4 regions of the Companilactobacillus sp. FL22-1 genome follow, and region 1 is predicted to be linked to each of the others. Evidence: predicted binding sites of a transcription regulator. Region 1 holds the regulator's gene; each other region holds the start of a gene.
What was found. The regulator NrdR, encoded in region 1, represses ribonucleotide reductase genes. The targets are predictions, from matches to a motif close to ACACNATATATNGTGT.
Positions count from the first base shown of each region.

Region 2: the regulator NrdR is predicted to act here: its motif matches at 1,677-1,692, upstream of nrdD (anaerobic ribonucleoside-triphosphate reductase).
Region 3: the regulator NrdR is predicted to act here: its motif matches at 1,469-1,484, upstream of nrdJ (ribonucleoside-triphosphate reductase, adenosylcobalamin-dependent).
Region 4: the regulator NrdR is predicted to act here: its motif matches at 1,727-1,742, upstream of pnuC (nicotinamide riboside transporter PnuC).

Region 1 is NZ_JBINJY010000002.1:42,314-45,532, forward strand. Features, by position in the region: gene mutM (DNA-formamidopyrimidine glycosylase) at 1-736, shown strand, start outside; gene coaE (dephospho-CoA kinase) at 718-1,326, shown strand; gene nrdR (transcriptional regulator NrdR) at 1,348-1,821, shown strand; gene ACG72T_RS01670 (DnaD domain protein) at 1,833-3,203, shown strand; gene dnaI (primosomal protein DnaI) at 3,206-3,219, shown strand, end outside.
Region 2 is NZ_JBINJY010000015.1:27,672-30,890, reverse strand. Features, by position in the region: gene ACG72T_RS11675 (aspartate-semialdehyde dehydrogenase) at 1-130, shown strand, start outside; gene ACG72T_RS11670 (hypothetical protein) at 223-1,533, shown strand; gene nrdD (anaerobic ribonucleoside-triphosphate reductase) at 1,814-3,219, shown strand, end outside.
Region 3 is NZ_JBINJY010000005.1:107,615-110,833, forward strand. Features, by position in the region: gene nrdJ (ribonucleoside-triphosphate reductase, adenosylcobalamin-dependent) at 1-1,441, opposite strand, end outside; gene ACG72T_RS05510 (hypothetical protein) at 1,860-2,606, opposite strand; gene ACG72T_RS05515 (SLAP domain-containing protein) at 2,720-3,219, opposite strand, start outside.
Region 4 is NZ_JBINJY010000002.1:193,848-197,066, reverse strand. Features, by position in the region: gene ACG72T_RS02465 (alpha/beta hydrolase) at 1-635, opposite strand, end outside; gene pnuC (nicotinamide riboside transporter PnuC) at 712-1,464, opposite strand; gene ACG72T_RS02455 (peroxiredoxin) at 1,870-2,433, opposite strand; gene ACG72T_RS02450 (HD domain-containing protein) at 2,601-3,219, shown strand, end outside.

The sequences.
Region 1 (3,219 bases):
AAATCTGATCACGGGTGATGTCAAACAGTTTAGTGAATTTGTGACTGGGGCAACGATTACTGATGTTGGTCGGCGAGCAAAGTTTTTATTGATTCATTTAGATAATGGCTATACGATAATCAGTCACTTACGAATGGAAGGACGTTACCGTATTTCAGCTGATCCCAGTGCGATTGATAAGCATTCTCATGCAATTTTCAGCTTGGATAATGGCGAAAAAATGATTTATAATGACGTGCGTAAATTCGGTCGCATGCAACTGTGGCCCACGGCTGAATTGTCGACCAACAAGTCAATCATGAAGCTAGGACCAGAGCCATTGTCGCCTGACTTTACCTTTGAAAAACTTAAGCCAAGAATTATGCGTCATAGAAAAGATATTAAGACGGTCTTGTTGGATCAGTCAGGCTTGAGTGGCTTGGGCAATATTTATGTCGATGAGGTATTGTGGCAAGTTAAGATTCATCCTCAAACGCCAGCCAATCACCTCAATGATGAGGATATCAAGGCTATTATTGTTGCTTCAAATCAAGAGATGGAATCAGCTATTGCTAACGGAGGTTCAACAGTTCGTTCGTATATCGATGCGACTGGTCACAAAGGTAATATGCAGAATAGTCTTAAAGTCTACGGTAAAGAGGGAACACCTTGTCCCCGTTGCAAAACAGAGATTGAAAAGATTAAAGTTGGAGGTCGTGGGACGCATTTTTGTCCTAAATGTCAGATCGTCAAATGAGTAAAATATATGGATTAACCGGGGGAATTGCCAGTGGTAAGTCAACCGTTTTAGCAATGTTTCGCCAACATGGTTTTCAAGTCTTTGACGCTGATTCAGTGGCACGAGAGGTAGTCGTACCAGGATCAATCGGTTTACAGCAGATTACAGCTCAATTTGGGACCGAAGTTCTCAAATCCGATGGGACTTTGGATCGTGCCAAATTGGGAGCAATTGTTTTTAGTGATCATCAAGAACTAAAGAAATTGAACCAGATTACTCGTCCATTGATCAAAGAGAAGATATTAAAGACTATTGCGGCAGTCAAACGGTCAAACAGCTCGACAATTTCTATTTTTGAAATTCAATTGTTGTTTGAGGGTGGTTATCAAACCTACTTTGACGGTATAATTAGTCTTTACGAAAGACCAGAAGTACAGTTGCAACGGTTAATGACCCGAAATAATTTAACTAAAAAAGTCGCCTTAGAACGAATCAATTCACAAATGTCGATGGATGAGAAACGCAGTCGAGCTGATTTTGTGATTGATAATTCTTTTGACTTAGCACATCTTGAAAATGAAATCGAAAAGTTAATATCGCAACTTTAATTGAGAAAAGAGGTTAGAATCTTGATTTGTCCACATTGCCATCATGATTCATCAAAAGTTATCGACAGTCGCCCCAGTGATGAAGGGCGTGCTATTCGTCGTCGCCGTGAATGTGAATATTGCGGTACGAGAATTACCACCTTTGAAAGGTTGGAAAAATCACCTTTATTAGTGATTAAAAAGAACGGCAACCGTGAGGAATTCAGCCGTGAGAAGTTATTGCATGGAATCGTTCGGGCAGCCGAAAAACGTCCAGTAACAATGGATCAAATGAATTCTATCGTTGACAAAGTTGAAAATGAAATCAGAGCCAATGGTGAGAGTGAAGTTCGTTCACAAGTAATTGGTGAACACGTTATGAAGATTTTAGCTAAAGTCGACGATGTAACTTACATTCGTTTTGCCAGCGTCTACCGTGAATTTAAAGACATGAATAGTTTCATGCAAGAAGTTCAAGAGATGATGGCTAATGGAAATAAAATTGACAAGAAATAAGAGGGATGCCAGTGTCAACAAGTAATTTTCAATCAGAAAAGTTTACACCACTAGTTGGCTATTGGTGTTTGCCTAATGGCCATCTCAATGATGACGATCGTCACGTTTTGACGGATTTATATTTACCGATTTTAGGAACTGAAGCCTTTAGTCTCTATTTATTGTTGTGGGAAAAATTGCCGAATAAGGAATTGGTTACCCAACGCAAGTCGCATGCTGAATTATTCAGTCTTTTGGGAATCGATCAAAAACGTTTTTATGAGGCTCGAATCAAAGATGAAGCTTTAGGATTGATCAGAACTTTTGAAAAAAAGGATGACCTAGGGACTTATTATATTTACCAGTTATTTGAACCTTTAACTCCCAATCATTTTTTCAAAGATGACTTGTTGAGTATCTTTTTGTACGAACAAGTTGGCGATAAAAAGTATCATTTATTGGCCGATAAATATGCTCAGTCAGATCTCATTTTGAAGAATTCTCAAGAGATCACGAAGGACTTTTTAGAAGTATTTCAGTTAAGCGACAATGACTTGATCAATACTCCGAGTGAAGTACAGTCGGCGCGTGACAATTTTCAAGTTACTTCTAAGGCCAATAAACCAGCAATTTCAGCCGAAAAGGTTCAACCGTTAGATTGGGAATTGATTGGTGATCGTATCGCTCAGTCGGCCAAGATCAGTAAAGACAATTTGCTAGAAAATCAAGAGTTGATCTTGAGTCTCCGGTCTTTTTATGGGCTGGACGAGATGCAGATCATTAGCGCAATCAATGCAACGACTGATATTGTGAATGAAAAGATCGATCCAGTACGTCTGAAAAAACATGTGCAAGATCTCTTTGAGAAAAATGCTAATATCAAAGTTAAAGCTCAGACTGAAGCTCAAGAATCGACCGCAGATAAAAGTGTCACTAAGTTCAATCAAGCTGATCAATTGATACTTCAACAAGCCAAGTCAATGGTTCCGGCAGACTTCTTAACGGCCCAAAAGCAAAAAAATGGCGGGTTCGTCGGTAGTGTTGAGTCAAGAGCTTTACGTAATATGTCGATGAAAGCATTCTTGTCGGCTCCAGTTTTGAATATCTTGGTTTACTATATTTTGCAAAATTCACCAGCTTTAAGTTTGCCCCTAATGGAAACGGTGGCTAATGATTGGAGTCAAAATGGCGTTAAGACACCTGAACAGGCATTGCAACGAATCAGCGACTTCCAAAATCGACCTCGAAATCCTAAGCGACGGTATAATAACAACAATAATCGCCGGGTGGAACAGGCAACTGACTGGAGCAAGGTTAAGCCAAAATTACCGAATAAGACAAGTAATGTTAATCGTGATGATCTCCAAGAACGTTTGAAAAAATTAAGAAATAAGGACAACTAAGTATGGAAAATTTAGG
Region 2 (3,219 bases), on a different contig from region 1:
TCCCGATTTAGAAAATCAAGGTGCATTCAATATGTGGGTTGTTTCTGATAATTTGTTAAAAGGAGCTGCTTGGAATACAGTTCAAATTGCGGAAAGATTAGTCGCAGATGATTTAGTTCGTAACAAATAAAAAATATGGGACACATTAATTAGACTGTGTTCCATATTTTTTTTGCTATATCTGTTAAAATGTTTAAAGACATTTAAATTCAGGTGAAAAAAATGAAGCGAATAATGAGTTTCTTTAACGAAGGTGCCTTGGACCTCTTGGCCAATGGTGGCGTCGCAATACCGTATTTTTTCTGTTTAACTTTATATAATCAAAATAAGAGTATTTTCAACTATGCATTACCATTTTTAATGCTCTATACTTTTCGAGCTTTGGGAATGTTGTTGACGACTTTTATTACTTTACCAGCCTCAACCATGTTGTCCTTTTCAAGTTTGTTCGGGGTGGTCGGTTCAATTTTTATTCTCGGAGCAGCTAATCCGTTCTTTGGCGTAATTGGAGGGGTCCTCTTGGGGCTTGCTTCCAGTTGGATCTGGCCATATTACTTGACGGTTCGGTCTCGGGGACAGATGGATAAAGAATTTAAATTTAATCGAATGCATACTTTATCGGTGTTAATAACTTTAGTTCTCCTTGTAGTGGTTCAGTTGATTGCTACGAAGACGAACTTCTTAAATCTGTCTTTTATTCTACTAGCTTTTCTATTTTTGGCAGCTTTAGTTGGTGGAATGAATATCACTCATCGATTAACTTTTTATCAAGGAATTCAAACTAAACAAAAGTTTCGGATTAATTCGTTCTTTAGTTTGATCGTGCTAGCCAGCTTAGTCATGTTGATCTTCATTATTCGATATACACGGCTCAAGGCAGTATCTCAAACGTTTGATCTACTCATTAGTGTCGTTGCCATTATGCTCTTTTTATTCTTAGCATATTATCAAATCGACATTCACAAAAAGATTTTTCCTTTGAGTTTAGTGGCCGTCAATCGTGGTGTCATCATGAATTACGTGATGTTATATTCGATTTTTGATAGTACGATCAGATTTGGCTTCAATACACTGATGCTAATTTATACGATTTATTTGTTAGGATTTGAAGCTGGTCCATTTCTATTGAAAAATCGTACTAGCTGGCGATATCCTCTATTGTTATTGGGACTTGTCTTAGCATTATTTAACTATACTTATTTCATTGGTTTATTATTATGTGCAATCTTTGTCGGAACTGATAATCGGATCTTAAACGATGCTTTATATAATCATCCTGACTTAGATTCTGAACGAGCCTTTTTGATCAAGTATCAACTTTCTTGCGTGGGGAATGTTTCTCAACAATTAGTTTATATGACAACGATTTATTTCATCAGTTATTTTACAAAAATCAATGCTTTAGGCTTCTTTAATGCCAGCGTTACTAAAGGACCTACGGATGGAGTTTTATACGGAGTCCACATTTTTATTACAACAATTGTATTTATTTATGCTGCGGCGACATTTTATTTTGCCCGAGATAAAGAGTAATAAGACCATTACAACGTTATGATTCGAATTTACTAAACTTTTTTTGAACATGAACATCTGTTGTGGAGGCAAATGGTTTGGTTCACTATAACGCTGTTTTGTGAATCAGTCGGCGATATGAATTTATGAAAATATAAATAAGACTACTATATATTGTGCTTGTGTGTTATATATAACACTTCATGATGTATTGGTAGCCTTATTTTTTTGTTTTATATTTTGTAGAATGAACTTGATCAATGACGATGATTTGATTTTTTTCAGATGGGGAGGAAAAAATATGACTTCAAAGCTGGATAATTTAATTGGGCTCCGAGTTGAAAAAAAGTGTGGAGTACAAACTGATTTTTATCCATATAAAATTGAATTTGTTCTAAATAAATTAGGATTAACAAGTCAACAAAAAAAGGCCTTGATTGAGAGTTTGGTCTCACAGCTTGGTGAATTTGATATGATTACAACTTCACAAATTCACAGGTTTATTTTGGAGAGTTTGGTCGCTGCTGGAGCAAATGATCAGGCACAAGCATATGAGAATTATTCACAACAGGATCAACTTCTTTTTGAGCAAGCGACTGATGTACAAGGCAATATTGAAAAACTTTTTGATCGTAATGAAGATATGGTTCACGAGAATGCTAATAAAGATAGTAATATTTTTAATACTCAGCGTGATTTAGAAGCCGGTGTTGCCAGCAGAGCTATGGGGTTAAAAATGTTGCCTGAAATTGTTGCAAAGGCGCATTTACGTGGCGATATTCATTGGCACGACCTCGATTATTCGCCAGTGACACCAGAAACTAATTGTTGTCTGATCGACTTTGATGAGATGTTAAGTCATGGTTTCAAGATTGGTAATGCTTGGGTCTCAAGCCCGCGTTCAATTCAAACGGCAACAGCTCAAATGTCGCAGATTATTGCTAATGTAGCTTCTTTGCAATACGGTGGTTGTTCCGCCAATCGAATTGACCAGTTATTAGCGCCCTATGCAAAACTCAATTATCAAAAGCATCTACAAGATGCTCAAAAATGGATTGCGGCCGATAAGCAAACTGCTTTTGCCTGTGAAAAGACTCAAAAAGATATTTATGATGCCATGCAGGCACTGGAATATGAGATCAATACGCTTTATTCCTCACAAGGACAAACTCCGTTTACGACAATCAATTTTGGCCTAGGTACTAATTGGATCGAACGAGAGATTCAAAAATCAATTTTAAAAATTAGAATCAAAGGTTTGGGTCAGGAACATCGGACAGCAATTTTCCCCAAGCTAACCTTTACACTCAAACGGGGACTGAATATGGAACCTGGAGATCCTAATTACGATATCAAAGAATTGGCTTTAGAATGTTCGACTAAACGAATGTATCCTGACCTATTAATGTACGACAAGATCAAGGAATTGACAGGTAGCTTTAAAACTCCGATGGGCTGTCGGTCTTTCTTACAAGGTTGGCAAGATGAATCTGGCAAAGAGGTCAATTCGGGTCGAATGAATTTAGGCGTTGTAACGGTAAACTTGCCTAGAATCGCTTTGGAAGCTAATGGCGACCAGAAATTATTCTGGCAAATTTTTGAGGAAAAGATGCGCATTTGTCATATGGCCTTGCAATACCGAATTGAAAGGACGAAACAGGCCAAACCGGAGAATGCACCGTTGCTCTATATGTATGGAGCTTTTGG
Region 3 (3,219 bases), on a different contig from region 1:
CAGACATTGACACTCCGATTCGACGATTCTTTTGAATAACATTACGAGAAACTTCCCAATCGTAATTGCTGAAAGTAACACGCTTAGTATAACGGGCAGCTAACGTAAAGGCTTCCTCTAAACTCCAGCCTTGCTCAGTGGCAATCAATGGAAAGACTTCAAATAAGTTGCATGGTTCACCATTGCTCAAAGAAATTTCCCCACATGGATTAGTTCCTTCAACACCTTCATCGATTCCTGGTTGATAACCGTCGATGGCACGACCATAGTTCTTGGATAATTCCAAGTTCACAATACCAGGTTCACCATTGTGAGTAATGGAGTCGGCAATTGGTGCATAGCGTTTGAATTCAGAATCAACTGCCACACTGTTATTAGAAGCCCAACGGTGATGGTAGAGTTTCTTTTGATCTTGTTTCATAGTAATGAAGTCGTCATCAGTTGCACCGCCCAAAGCTAATTCTGCTGAACGACGAACATTTCCGGCTACGACCGTCTTACCGATCAAGTTACCCATATCGGTACAGTCAACCGAAGTCAACTTGCGTCCAACCGCATTATTCAATACTTCGTTAATATCGAAAAACATTTCAATCAATGGTATGGGACCGGAAGCAGTTCCACCAAAACCTTTGATTTTTTCGCCTTTAGCACGGATATCAGTAATATCAAGAACGACTTGATCAAGTCCATCGTTAGTGTCAGCAAAGTGAGCATCGATCATATTAGCATTTCCGATGACCCAACCTTCACGGGTATCAGGAATTTCATAATGACGTGTAGCAGAAATGTCATTTTCAGCCAACCAATCGTCACGATCAACTGCACCAGCTTCGATAGAGTCTTTATAAGAGGCACTCTCTTTACCAATGATTACAGTTAAATCGACTTTATTATCAACCTCAGGCATTAACTTCATGTTGCTAGGAACAACAGAGAAACCAACGCCGCCACCCTTCATCAATTGATCAAACATGAAGGAGAATGGCATTGAAACTGCGAGTTGATCCTTTTGCAAATAATCTGGCACGATATGGCTTTCACCATACTTTTGAGGACGAATAGCCACGAACCAACAGTTATTCAAAGCATCCCCGTTGCGATGTTGATATTCTGTTCCTGAGATCCACAGATTTCGACCTGATGGTGTAGCTGCCAAGCCATAGACCAATTTGTATAATTGTTGAGCTTCTTTAACTAATCCGGCATATTCTTCATCAGTTAAATCGTCTTTTTTCAAACGAGGGTCAAGATTAATATTTCCTTCGATAACACGCTTTACAGTTTCTGACCAGTTCTCAGTTCGACCCAGTTCAGGAATCCAACGGGCATATGTTCGTTTATAGGTGACCCAACCTAGTTCACCCCAGTGGGGTTTAATTGTTTTTTTAACATTTTCGATAAATTCATCTGACAAAATAACTTTATTAATAACGTCCATTACTGATCACTCCACATAATTAAGATAACACAATATATAGTACCCTCAAAAATAAAAAATAACAAGATATAGTAGTTAATTATTACCATTGACATTTAGTAATTATTAGCAATCCTTGTTATTTCTGTAATTTTAGATTTATAAATCGATTAAATTTTTAAGCGAGTAAAACAAATTGCAACTACTATTTTAGCCCCCATTTTGAAGACTAAGCAATGATTATTTTAATTTAAACTTCCGAGTAAATTTCAAGTGGGTAAATGAAAATTTTTATCTTGACACGAACATATGGTTGTCAGATCAGGTGTTCCACAAGAAAAATTATTTTTAATTATAAAAAAATCTGACGAATTGTCACCTTTCGTCAGACCTATACCAATTCTATTTATTCAGAGCATTTCTCCCAAGTAATAAATCATTAAAAATTATTTAAGCGTTCAGTGATCCGTTTTAAGTTGGGATATTTTTTGAGATTACCTTTTAGAAAAGCGGGATTATTCAAGCGATAAGTTTTTGATTCTTGAGTCCAATACGTTACTTGTGGATTATTGATCACAAAGAAATTCTTTCGGCTTAGGCCAAAGTGCTGATACATCTTCTTTTGATTTTCATTCTCAGCTCGAAAACGATTCAAGCCAATAATTATTTTTTGGCCAATTTGAGGCATCGGGATACTTGGATCACTGGCTCGAATAATCGTATTAGGATCATCAAAGCCAAAATCTTTCGTAGTATCTTTATCCGTAAACACATTTACGTAATCTTTAACTCGAGCTAGACCACCGGAAAATTCCGTTTTGATAGTTTTACCTTGCCAAGATTTATCGCCAGAAATTACTTTTTCAATATAAATCGTGGCTTTGGTCTCGGTGACTAAGCGTCCTAACTCGGGCTGTAAATTAACCACTTGAGCTTTTACAAGCAATTGATTGCCAGCTGTCAAACGCTGCCAGGACATACTAGAGTCATCATATGCAGGCGGAATAGTTGGCGTCTGATCGGATATTTTCTTATCTAAGTCGACAGCTTGACGTAATCGTCTATTCCACTTAGTTTTGTTCTGACGAATTGTTTTGACTGCAGGTGCACTAGATGGTGACTGATTAGTACAGGAGCTTAATGATAACAACATTACTCCCATTATCAGCCAAATTATTTTTTTCATCGCTAGGTTCATTTCCCTTCAGTCATTTTTCTTACCTAGCGTACTATACCACAACAAAAAAGCGAGTCGCTCAATCTTTTCTCAAAAGATCGAATTACTCGCTTGGTGACTAATTATTTCGTTAGATTACTTGCTTTAACCCATTCATTAGTTGCTACTTGGTAATAAGTTTCACCATTAAGTGTCATCTTATTAGCAGTCTTCCATGATGAATTTGGTCCTAAAGCACGATCAGAAATAGCTGTACCATCTTTAGTATATAGTTGAGCCACAGTTGAACCAATAGTTACAACACCAACTGCTGGTTTAACGTTTGAATCATTATTAGTTGTTTGACCAACTACGGTAACAGTACTTGCGTCAACCCATTCATTAGTTGCTACTTGATAATATGTCTTGCCATTTAAGACCATCTTATTAGCTGTACGCCAGCTTGTGTTTGGTCCCAATCCACGGCCGGAAAGTTCCTTACCATTCTTGTCATAAAGTTTAGCAACTGAACCACTTGTTGCTACTACATTTGAGAATGGTGTGACTGTATTGTTAGTAGCTGTAACATCATTGGCATTGACCCACTCGTTAGAAGCAACTTTGTAGTAAGTTTGACCATTGA
Region 4 (3,219 bases), 150 kb from region 1:
ACGATTGGAAAACTTGGTAAATTAAACATTTCTTTTAGTTGGTAATCTAATTCACCGGAAATAGTTGAATAACCACAGTCTTCAATCGCAAACTTAACGTTCTTAGGCTTCTCACCTAAGGTATACATAACGGTGGCAGCACCCATACTGACACCAAATAAACCAACTTCAGACTTGGAACCAAACTTCTGATTGATCATATTGATCCATTCAGCCATATCGGTTCGATCTTTCCAGCCGTATCCGGCATATTTACCGCCACTCATCCCAAACGAACGAGTATCCGGTGCCAGTACGTTATAGCCAGCATCGTGAAACATTTTGACATACGTTCCCATATACTTACTAGCACTACCAAAACCATGAATTACAACGACGGTCTTAGCAGTTTGATGATTGGCCGGCAAATAACGTGCCTTCAATTTGACTTTATCTTTAGTCGTCTGCTCCCATATCTCTTGCTTTTGGTCAGCGAACCACAGACTATTTTTGCTCATTTTACTTTTAACTTCGCTGCTATAGCCATTCTTGCTAAAAGCATAATTAAACATATAGCCACTAGCGCCCAAATCAGCGACTAATAAGACTCCGATCGTAACGCCCAGAGCTACTTTTACAAATTTTTTCACATGCATAATAAACTACCCTATTCTTATTGATCAATGCTAAATCATCATAAGCTAAAAGGTAATTTAATTGCAACTAAAAGACTTATTGAACTTGTTCTTGAGAAAGTTTTTCATCACGTAAACGATTCTCTGTCGCATCTTTGTGGAACCAGTGGATGTGTGAATCAAAGAAAGCAATTATATCGTTCATAAAGTACATGATATAAGTTAGGAACATAACTGGACTGGCATCGCCTTGAGTAGCAGTAATTCCCCAAAGAACGATTGACATAATACCTTGAGCTGTCCAGAAATAATATTGTTCACGGAAACGTAAGGTACATAGAAGAGCACCTGTAAAGCCAATTGCTGCTGCAACAGAGTCAGTAACAGGTCTAGGACTGATAAACAAATGTGTATCCATCAAATATAGCAAGCCCCAAGCAACGAAAAAGAACACCGCTGTATTGAACCACTTTTTCGCCGTTAGACCATGAATATGTTTCTCGGCGTCTTTAGCCCATTGTGGACTGATTAAAACAGGAATATCTAATAAGATAATATAACTAAGTTGCAAAACAACATCTGAGAAGTTTTTAGCACTGATAGCAACGTAGATATAAATTAAGGCTGAAACTAAACCTAAAACACCGTTCAATGGTTTAGCATTAGTAATGGCAATCGTACAAGTAAAACCTAAACAGGCAGCTAACCAAGTCCAAATTGCGATACCAGTAATAGAATGTGCTAGTGTTGAAGCAGTAATGGCCCCCAAGCCAAACATAAGTAGCATGTAACTTCTGAAACTCCAGTGTTTCATCTGCTCTACATACCATCTTGGATCGAAAATACTCATTTGTTTCTTCTCCTCTTAAATTGAAATTGGAACATTTTCTTGTGGTATTCATATCCCAAAACAATTAATTTTATTTATCCCTCAAATTGATTTATTTCGAAATATCAATTTAATCGACATTTAAAATCATACCACCAATTTCCTCCAATTTGGTCGTGACAGATTTGAATGTAATGGTGCCATATCGAACGAAAGCGATTACTTGCCCTAGTAAACAGGAATTTATCATTCGATACAAGATATTGATTTTTTTTAAATTCCTACACAACATATTGTTATAACGAACAAAAATTGGTCCAACCGTATCGCTATAACACCAAAAGAACCCTTTCGATTCCGGAATGAAATCAAAAGAGTTCTTTTTAAAAATTATGGAAATATTTGAAGGTTCAAGAAATTGTTAAATTAAATCTTACCAACTAAATCTGCTCCAGGTTTCAAAGTGTCTTCCCCTGGATGCCAGTTAGCTGGACATACTTTATCACCATGTTTTTCAACGAATTGGGCTGCTTGCAAAGTCCGTAAAATTTCTTGAGCATTGCGTCCAATTCCCATTGCATTAACGGTGTATGACTTGATAATACCTTTAGGATCGACGATAAAGACCCCACGATAAGCTTGACCACTATCCTCATCAAGCACATTGAAGAAATCTGCTAATTGGTGTTTTTGGTCAGATAACATTGGGTATTGGATCTTACCAATCGTATCGGTCGTCTCTGCCCATGACATGTGTGCAAATTGACTGTCGACTGATACCGAATAGATCTCAGCACCGGCAGCTTGAAAATCTTGATATGAATCTTGCAGATCACTTAATTCTGTTGGACAAACGAATGAAAAATCGGCCGGATAGAAGAAAATAATCGACCACTTACCGAGCAAATCTGACTTCTTGAATTGCTTCAATTCGCCTTGTTGATATGCATCAACATTGAAATCTGGTATTTCTTTATTAATATAATTCATTTGTTAGGCCTCCCTAAGTTCTGTTTTAATTATAAATCAAACCGTCAATAATTGCCAACAGCAACAGTCTGTTTATACAGTTCCATTCTAACAAATATTTACTATTATTTTTAAAATAATACAATTTGTGCCACAATATAATTATTAACTAAAAGAGGGATTAAGAAATGACTCCAACCGAACAAATTGAGGCAATCAAGACTTTTTCTTATCAGAAAATGCACACGGACAAAACCGGACACAACTTTGACCATATTCAAAGAGTAATCAAGACAGCCAAGAAAATCTTGAAAACAGAACCTGCTGATCATTTAATAACCTTGGGAGCCGCCTACTTGCATGATGTAGCTGACGATAAATTAGTAGCTGACCCAGCGGCTTTAGAGAAAGAAATCAAACAATTTCTCCAATCAATCGGACTTTCAGAAGCACAGATCCAGGAAATAATGTATATCTCCCACAACTTATCCTTTAGCAAGTCGCTGTCTGATAATCCACCCAAGCTCTCCTTAGCTGGCCAAATCGTCCAAGATGCCGACCGTTTAGATGCCATTGGTGCAATCGGTATTATTAGAGCTATTTATTACGGTGGAGCCAATTCCGAAGTCATCTACGACCCAAAAATTTCTCCAAGAGAATCTTTTACCAAGGCCGAGTACCGTAATTTAAATAACGAGACTATTATTAATCATTTTTACGAGAAATTATTGAAATTAACTGCTATGATGAATACCCCAACAGCTAAAAGTATTGCCGAACAAAGACATCAATATATGGTCGATTTTC